DNA from 3 places in the Cytobacillus sp. IB215665 genome. Region 1 is predicted to be linked to each of the others. Evidence: predicted binding sites of a transcription regulator. Region 1 holds the regulator's gene; each other region holds the start of a gene.
What was found. Region 1 encodes Rex, which represses fermentation and respiration genes when NADH is low (regulators of the CRP and FNR family bind a similar motif). Its sites were predicted from a motif close to TTGTGAAATATTTCACAA; they were not measured.

Region 1 (3,290 bases):
TAAGCTCCACGATCACTAGCTCATCGTCTTTTATAGCTGCTATATCACAATGATTGACTTCTCCATATACTTCATACCCCTGTTCTATAAAATGCTCTTGAATAGGTTTATATAAATCAACCTCAAACAATTTTGTTGTTTTATTGCTCATTAACATCATTACTTTCTTCATTTATTGAATGCTTTATATAAGATATTAATACGACCTTTATACTTGCATATACTCACAAAATAACCGCTAGAAAATACTACATGAAAAAAGTGAGCCTCTACAATTTGTAAAAACTCACTTTGATTAACTTTGTTATGGTTTATTGTATGGTTATTACTCATTTTCAGTCAGGAGTTCCTGTTCTAGTTTTTCCACTTTCCGATAGGTTATTTTTGAGATAAAGATACTTATTTCATATAGAATAAATAAAGGTATCGTCACCATCAGATGTGAAATGAGCTCTGGTGGCGTAATAAATGCTGCTATAACTAGTAAAACGAAATATGCGTATTTTCTTATTTTCGCTAAAAACATAGGCGAGACTATGCCAAGTCTAGTTAAAAACATCACAACGACAGGAAGCTGAAACAATATTCCAAATGGAATAGTGATTTTAAATAGAAATTGGAAGTATTCATTTATGCCAATAACTTGATTAACCGTTAGCCGTTCAGATATCCTCGTCATAAACTCAATAACAAATGGAAATAGAATAAAATAGGAAAATGAAACTCCACCTAAAAATAGTAACACTGATATTGGTATATAACTTAAAGTGATTTTCCGTTCTTTTTCATATAGACCTGGGCTAATAAACGCCCAAAGCTGATATAAAATAACTGGTGCAGTAATTACAAAAGCTATAATAAAAGCAAATTGCATATAAATTTTTATTGGATCAGTTAAGGAAAATGCATTCATCGTCAGCTCTTTTGCTTCATCAGCCTGTTGTAAATAGACAATGATTGGCTCAGCCAAAAAAAAGCTTCCAATTGTAGCAACAACAAAGAAAACGGCTGCGATAATTAGACGCTTCCTTAGCTCTCCTATATGATCGTATACAGACATTTCTTTACTATCATTCATACTTTCTCATCCTAATGTTACTTCTTTTTATTATTTTCATTTGCAATGTCTTGTGCCGCTCTCTTAAATTCTCTAAGTGTTTCTCCAGCAGCTTTTCCTAATTGAGGAAGCTTATTTGGACCAAAGATAACGAGTGCGATCACTAAAATTAATATAAGACTTCCTATTCCTATGTTAATTGGTCTCACCTCCATCATAAATTACAAATAATTTTCCTGATCTATCATTATAAAGCATATATTGTTATTATAACTCGATGATCATCTAAACGACCACAATGCCAGTAGAGCTACTATTCAGTTGGGTAGTTTTTAAGGAAATATACTAAAGATTGTAACTCAACTGCTAAATCAATGTGATGAATTCTAATATGGTCAGGTACATTAATTCGAGCTGGTGTAAAATTCAAAATACCCTTAATACCTGTTTCTACTAAACGATCGGTCATCCCTTGAGCAACTGGTGCAGGTACAGTTAAGATGGCAACACTTACATCTTTGGTAATATATTTTTCTAAATCATCCATATGATAAATAGGAACATCTCCAACTGTAGTGCCAATTTTTTGCTCATCAACATCAAATGCAAGTTCAATTTTCATATTATTATTTTTAATAAAATTGTAATTTAAAAATGCAGTACCTAAATTCCCGACCCCGATTAACACCACTTTTGTCAGTTCATCTTGATCTAGTGTTTGTCGAAAAAACGTTAATAAATAATTAACATTATAACCATACCCTTTTTTACCTAAAGCACCAAAATACGAAAAATCTCTACGTATTGTTGCTGAATCTACTTTTACAGCCTCGCTTAACTCAGCAGAAGATACGCGCTGCTTACCTGCAGCATGAAGATTTTTAATGAATCGATAATACAATGGTAAACGCTTTGCAGTAGCTTGTGGAATTTTTGTTTGTTCGTTATTCACTTCTATTCCCCCACATTCAAACAGCTATTCATTCACTGCTCTCTAATAAAGTCTCCGTTCTTTCCACCAGTCTTCTCTAATAAATAAGTTGGACCAATAACCATACCTTTATCAACTGCTTTACACATGTCATAAACAGTTAAGGCACATGTGCTAGCAGCAGTTAAAGCTTCCATTTCAACACCTGTACTACCCTTCGTTTTAACTTCTACGATAATAATAAGCTTGTATAAGTGCTTTTCTTCTTCCCATGTAAATGTGATATCGACACCCTTTAAACTAATTGGGTGACACATCGGGATAATATCTGATGTTTTTTTTGCAGCCATAATACCAGCCACTTGAGCTACAGCTAAAACATCCCCTTTTTTTATTTTTGAATGAATAATTTGTTCATAAATTTCTTTACTAACTGAGATACTTGATCTCGCTATAGCAGTTCTTAATGTTTCGCCCTTTTCAGAAATATCAACCATCTTTGCTCTACCTTGATCATTAAAATGTGTAAATGAAGACACTGTTGCTTTTCACCTCTCAATATGACTATACTACACTATTTTTACAATCCTGTCGTTACTTTAACAAGGCGTGAAAACTATATGTACACCCAAGTCCGTTTCTATCACCTTCTTAGTAAATGGCTTTTTCGTAAGTGGTGTGGCAATTGTAATTAATAATTTAGCCTATTGTTATAGTTTTAATGATGAAAAGGTGCAACAAATACTATGAGAAATCCTATTTATGTCTTAGTACAAGGCTTTTTTCGCATTAATTGCTGTTATTCGTTTTAAGAGAAAATACGTATAAACCTAGCGGTCGTAGCTTCTTTCCTCTTAATAAATGAGGTCAATTGCAAAAAATTTTATGAAAAGAGCCTATACATCGTACATGATATAAAAGCTAAGTCTAAAATATCTTCACTAAGAAAGCGCATACAAATCAAACTGAACTATTGTTAAAAATAAGCACTTCTCAAACCTTAGATAGTTAAACATTGGAATCCAGTGAAAGAATATTGCTCATTTCATACATTTTAAGATACACTAAAACTATTATAACAGAGGTGAACTAACATGATAGTGTTACAAGTGAATCAGCTCACAAAATATTTTGGATCTGATCTTATTTTATCGAATATAAAGCTAGAAGTACAATTGAAAGATAGAATAGCTGTCGTTGGCCGTAACGGCGCTGGAAAATCAACCTTATTGAAAATAATAGCAGGATACATGTCTCATGATAGCGGAAGCGTCATGAAACCGAAAGATATTTCTATTGGAT
Region 2 (3,290 bases), on a different contig from region 1:
AGGAGAAATCGCTCCAAAAAATGTTTCCCAGTTAAAGTGTATACGACAAGTTAATTTCTTTAAGTGACAAGCATCACATTGTTTATAAATATATTTTGCTTTAATATGTATATAATAGGTTAAATATGCTATTACTGACTTAAATAATTTATGGGGGAGAGATTGCTTATGGTCAATCAGGCAATATCAATTCAAGACCAACATCATCGCCCTTTGCGGGATATAAGAATATCAGTTACTGACAGATGTAATTTTCGTTGTTCATATTGTATGCCAGCAGACATATTCGGCCCTGATTTTCCATTTTTACAAAGGAAAGAACTATTGACGTTTGAAGAAATTTCTAGACTCGTCAAATGCTTTGCTGAGGTTGGTGTGAAGAAGGTAAGGTTAACTGGGGGAGAACCGTTACTTAGAAAGGATCTTCATATTTTAATTAAGCAACTGTCATTAATCGCTGGAATTGAGGATATTGCTCTTACTACAAACGGAATATATTTACCAAAATATGCGAAAGAGTTAAAGCAAGCTGGTTTACAGCGTGTAAATATAAGCTTGGATGCTATTGAAGATGAAATATTTAAAAAAATGAACGGCAGATCTGTAGGCGTATCACCAGTTTTAAAAGGTATAGCGGCTGCTAAAAAAGAGGGTCTAATCGTAAAAGTAAATATGGTTGTTAAGAAGGGCTTAAATGATTCTCAAATTATACCGATGGCGAAATATTTTAAAAAGGAAGAGATTCCTATTCGCTATATTGAGTTTATGGATGTCGGTAGCACAAATGGCTGGAATTATGATCAAGTGGTAACGAAAAAACAAATATTTCACCAGTTAGAAGAACACTTTGAATTAGAACCAGTAGAGCAACGATATTTTGGCGAAGTAGCAACATGCTATCGCCATAAAGGCTCAAATACAGAAGTAGGATTCATTACATCTGTTTCAGAGTCATTTTGTTCCAGCTGTACAAGGGCTCGTATATCAGCAGATGGGAAAATGTACAATTGTTTATTTGCATCGAAAGGCCACGATTTTAAGAAAATATTACGTGCTAATGCATCAAGTGAAACAATTATAGAGGAAATTAAAAAGGTGTGGGGTGCGCGACATGATCGTTATTCAGATGAACGCACTGAACACTCAGCAAAAATGAGAGAAAAAATCGAAATGTCCTACATTGGCGGGTGAGAAGTATCTTGAACATCCCCGATAAGCAAAGAAGAGTCGGATGAAAAGTCACTTTTTAACGTTCTGAAGGTTTGTTTTATGAAAACAAGCAGATAAGCTCTGTAGGTAGGATATCATAGAAATCAGCAAACTCAATAACAAACCCTCTGACACAATTTGTCAGAGGGTTTTAACTTATGAAATCTTATTGAATAAAATATTATTTTCTAGATGGATATGCTCAAATAAATCAGATTCTAGCTCTTCTAATCGATTAAATACTAATTGATACGTTCTACATGCACCTAATGGTGGAGTGAAATTATTCGTTACGGTACGTAGTTCTTTTAAGATATCACCTGCATTATCATGTTCATTTTTCGTAGCTTCGAGAATATTGACGATTTTGTCTCGATTACTATTAGAAGGGTCGCGCTCGAACGATAAGAATGATGGAAATAACTCAGTTTCTTCACTGATAAGGTGCTCTTCTAAATCTGCTTTTAACGTGTTGAATAGCTTATGAACTTGTATAAGTTCTGGATGGGTTTGTCCATGTACCCTCATCACCTTAGTTACATACGGGCTTAATTGTGGAAGCTCCTCTTCTAAATAACGATGATGTTTATCTATTATGCGATTGATAAGTTCGGTAATAGATGCCGAATTCCAGTTGTGTTGAGAACTTGAATCGTTTTCTTTCTCTTCATACAATTTGTTTAGCTCTGCAATTATTTTTTTTGTAGAAACATTTCTTTCAAGAGCTGATTCTTTTATCGGTCGATTCCCATTACAACAAAAATCAATCCTATAAGATTTAAATATATCACTAGCTTTAGGAAATTCTGCTACAACTTCCCCTACAATCATGTTTTCATCGAATTTATTTGGCATTTCTATTTCCTCCTCATTATTAAAAGTGAATACTTCCGTTATAGCATAGCCAATTCAAATGCGTAGCGTGGTGATTGAGATCACAGGTCTTTCATTGTGAACGTAACTTTATGGACAGGAAATGCGGTGTCAATTAGGTAAATTGACAATTAGCGTCACACATCTTTCATAATATCGAAACAGGATTGTGACAAATGTCATACAAAAATGAAAAAAGCTATTATATGATGAAATTACAATGAGAAGAATTATCATTATCATAAAAGATGTTAATTTGTATCTTTAGCTATGAAGAACTTTTCCGCTATTTCAGGAGGGATATCATATGAACATGGCTAGCTTGAAAAAAGGTTCTACAGCAAAAATTATTGATTTGTCATTAGCAAGTGATCTTGTGAAGCAACGGTTATTAGACATGGGCGTCGTAGAAGGTGAAAATATTTGCTTAAGGTGTGTCATGCCATTTGGAGGTCCAGTATTGATTGAGTGCTGCGGACAATGTATAAGCATTAGACGTAATGAGGCAGCGAAGATTGGAGTGGATGATATTGTCCTCACAAATTGCACTATTCGGGAATCCTAATACAGGAAAAACATCGCTGTTTAATAATTTGACAGGATCATATGAATACGTTGGTAACTGGAGTGGGGTGACCGTTGAGAAGAAAATTGGTATTTTAAGAGATAATCAAGGCCAGCTCATTGATCTCCCAGGAGTGTATTCATTAAATCCACTTTCAAAGGATGAAGAAGTTGTCACAAATTTTATGCTTACAGCATCATTTGAAAAAATTGTTAATATTGTTGATGCTTCTCAACTAAAGCGGAATTTACACTTAACAGTGCAGTTGCTAGAGTTCGAGAAACCTATCATTATCGGTTTAAATATGGTTGATGTTGCAAAAAAAAGAGGCTTGAAGATCAATGCTGAAAAATTAGCTGACTTGCTTGATGTCATAGTAGCCCCTATTATTGCTCGAACTGGAATGGGCTGTGGAGAACTTACAGCTAATCTTGCGTTGCTAAATGAATCTAGTGAAAGGGTATTTGCATTAAATTATGGTGTTATTTTAGAAGAAGCTATTCAGCAAATTGAAGATAAACTACCAGACAAATTATCTATATCAAAACGGTGGTTAGCTATACAATATTTGGAAGGGAATAAACAAGTAGAGTCATATGTTAACCAACTTTTAAAACCAAATATACTTGAGAAAATAAAGCAC
Region 3 (3,290 bases), on a different contig from region 1:
TTTTCTTGTCAGTAATAACAGAGAATGGTGTTACCTCAGATCCAGTTCCTGAAGTTGTTGGTATTGCAACAAATTTAGCTTTGTTTCCTAGTTTAGGATATTTGAACGTACGTTTACGGATGTCTAAAAACTTCTGTTTTAAGCCATGGAACGTTGTTTCTGGGTGTTCGTAAAATAACCACATTCCTTTTGCAGCATCCATCGCTGATCCACCACCAAGTGCGATGATGACATCAGGTTGGAATTCTTTCATCATTTCTGCACCCTTCATAACTGTTTCAATAGATGGATCTGGCTCAACATTTGAGAAAATTTCACAATGGACGTAATCTTGACGTTTACGTAAATAATAAAGAACTTTATCAACATAGCCAAGCTTCACCATACCTGGGTCCGTTACAATCAAAGCTTTTGAGATTTCAGGCATTTTTGCTAAATATTGAGTAGAATGCTTTTCAAAGTAAACTTTTGGTGGAAGCTTAAACCATTGCATATTGACATTCCTTTTCGCAATTTTTTTTACATTTAATAAGTTCGCTGTTCCAACATTTGAAGATACAGAGTTCTTGCCGTAAGATCCACATCCTAATGTTAATGAAGGAATATATGCATTATAAATATCTCCGATTGCACCTTGTGAAGATGGAGCATTCACAATGACACGGCATGCTTTCATACGTTTCCCATAAGTTTCTATTGTTTCTTGGTCTTCAGAATGAATTACAGCAGAGTGACCTAGACCTCCAAACTCTAGCATTTCTTCTGCACGAGTAATCCCTTCCTCTGTATTATTAACTTTATAACAAGCTAGTACTGGACTAAGCTTTTCTCTTGAAAGTGGGTGAGCTTCACCTACACCTTTTAATTCAGCGATTAGAATTTTAGTATCTTTTGGTACTTCTACACCAGCCATTTTGGCGATTTCATAAGCTGGTTTACCAACGATATTTGGATTAACTGCACATTTGTTTTCATCAATAACAAGTTTTTCTACTTTTTTCTTTTCGTTTTCTGATAAGAAGTAACAAGAATGATATATCATTTCTTTTTTCACTTCATCATAAATATCTTTATCGATAATAACAGCTTGTTCAGAAGCACAAATCATGCCATTATCAAATGTTTTTGATAAAATTAAATCATTTACAGAACGTTTCACATCAGCAGATTTTTCAATATAACACGGTACGTTACCAGCACCTACACCTAACGCAGGTTTACCAGTACTATACGCTGATTTAACCATCCCTGGACCACCTGTCGCCAAGACGATCGCAACCCCATCATGATTCATTAATTGTTTTGTTGCTTCGATAGATGGCGTTTCTATCCATTGTATACAACCTTCAGGTGCTCCTGCTTTTACTGCTGCGTCACGAAGAATTCTTGCAGCTTCACTACTACATTTTTGTGCAGATGGGTGGAAAGCAAAAATAATTGGGTTTCTAGTTTTAATTGCAATAATTGCTTTAAACATCGTTGTTGATGTTGGATTTGTCACTGGTGTTACACCAGCAACAACACCAACTGGCTCTGCAACTTCGATTACACCTTCGTGTTCATTATCATTAATAATGCCGACAGTTTTATCATATTTAACGTTATGATAAATGTACTCTGTAGCAAAAATGTTTTTAATAATTTTATCCTCATAAACACCACGTTTTGTTTCATCAACTGCTAGCTTAGCTAATTGCATATGTTGATCTAATCCTGCTAAAGCCATTTCTTTTACTATGTCATTGATCATTTCTTGATCATAATTGCGAAATTCCTTTAACGCTTTAGAACCACGATCAACTAAAGAATTAATCATTTTTGTAACATCTTGTTGTTGTTTTAATACTTTTTCTTCAACAGCCATTTGAAACTCCTCCTAATTTCTTGCTAAAAGTTTGTGAATGTTTTCACATGTGAATGTTAAAAAAAAGCTACTTACTTGTTACTTTACGTTTTTTACTAAATTTATTAACTAACTATCTTACACGTTTATTATACTATCGATATGTTGTGAATAGTTACAATAAATTTGACGACATTGTGAATAATTTCACATATATTATTAAACTCATATTTCCCACTTTTTACATCTTTTGATACTTAAAAAAACTAGTAAATGTATAAAAATTATAATAGCCGTCCATTCTATTAATAGAAAATCTACTATATAGTAAATTAAATTTTTCAGAAGATAGGAGTGTTTATGTGAAAGTTCGTCAAGATGCATGGTCTCATGAAGAAGACCTATTACTCGCAGAAACAGTACTTCGCTATATTCGTGAAGGTGGAACTCAGTTATTAGCCTTCGAAGAAGTAGGTGATAAGCTTAACCGAACTTCTGCTGCTTGTGGATTTCGGTGGAACGCGGAAGTAAGAGGAAAGTATGATCAAGCTATCGCCATTGCGAAAAAACAAAGAAAAGAAAGAAAGAGAGCGTTAGACAGATTAAAGAAGCAAGATGAGCTTCCTAGTACAATTTCACTACCACAGATTACTACAGTTGATGATAGCAATCCAGTAGAGACCTATAATCTAAATAATGAGTTCACGACAGAGTTGTTGACTACGCCAGTGAGTACATCAGTGCCATCTATAGAATCATCAGCTGGATCAAATTCAATATCTCTAGAAGATTGCATTTCTTATTTAAAAGAACTTAAAGTACAAGATCAACATTCAATGAGATTGCAGCAAGAAAATGTACAATTACAACAAGAAAACCAAACTCTTTCAAAGCAAAATAAAGAACTAGTTATAAAGCTTGAAAAAATGTCGGAAAAGCAATCTATGATACAAGAAGACTATCAAGCATTAGTACAAATTATGGATCGAGCACGTAAAATGGTTTTATTTGATGATAATGAAGAAAGACCATCTCCGGCTTTCAGAATGGATAAAAACGGAAATTTAGAACAATTAGCTAAGTAAAAAACGTGGTCTATCTTTAGACCACGTTTTTGTCATTGTCGAAACGCGAAGGTCCAAGTCGAGCTCCGTTAAATGTAGAGTATGTTTAACCCTGATTTACTCGTTTAATTGGTATATCTGTTAACAGTTCAGTAACCACATGACTTGCCATTATTAGCCCTGCTACTGATGGAACAAATGCGTTGGATGATGGTGGCATTTTAGCTTTTCTAATAGGCGTATTTTCATCAGGAACAATTTTCTTGCGAATATCCTCCCGAATCACAATAGGACTCTCGTCAGAAAACACTACTTTAATCCCCTTACGGATACCCTCTTTACGTAATTTCGTTCGAATAACTTTTGCAATAGGATCAGTATGA

Region 2: the regulator Rex is predicted to act here: its motif matches at 2,250-2,267, upstream of ric (iron-sulfur cluster repair di-iron protein).
Region 3: the regulator Rex is predicted to act here: its motif matches at 2,039-2,056, upstream of adhE (bifunctional acetaldehyde-CoA/alcohol dehydrogenase).

The regions. Positions count from the first base shown of each region.
Region 1 covers NZ_JAXBME010000029.1:24,581-27,870, forward strand. Annotated here, with positions in the region: gene SLH52_RS22365 (DUF2161 domain-containing phosphodiesterase) at 1-172, opposite strand, end outside; gene tatC (twin-arginine translocase subunit TatC) at 326-1,078, opposite strand; gene SLH52_RS22375 (twin-arginine translocase TatA/TatE family subunit) at 1,096-1,275, opposite strand; gene SLH52_RS22380 (redox-sensing transcriptional repressor Rex) at 1,371-2,009, opposite strand; gene moaC (cyclic pyranopterin monophosphate synthase MoaC) at 2,042-2,527, opposite strand; gene SLH52_RS22390 (ABC-F family ATP-binding cassette domain-containing protein) at 3,083-3,290, shown strand, end outside.
Region 2 covers NZ_JAXBME010000003.1:119,557-122,846, reverse strand. Annotated here, with positions in the region: gene moaA (GTP 3',8-cyclase MoaA) at 169-1,191, shown strand; gene ric (iron-sulfur cluster repair di-iron protein) at 1,366-2,064, opposite strand; gene SLH52_RS04845 (FeoA family protein) at 2,390-2,647, shown strand; gene feoB (ferrous iron transport protein B) at 2,607-3,290, shown strand, end outside.
Region 3 covers NZ_JAXBME010000002.1:187,233-190,522, reverse strand. Annotated here, with positions in the region: gene adhE (bifunctional acetaldehyde-CoA/alcohol dehydrogenase) at 1-1,864, opposite strand, end outside; gene SLH52_RS02875 (RsfA family transcriptional regulator) at 2,206-2,928, shown strand; gene SLH52_RS02870 (tRNA threonylcarbamoyladenosine dehydratase) at 3,014-3,290, opposite strand, start outside.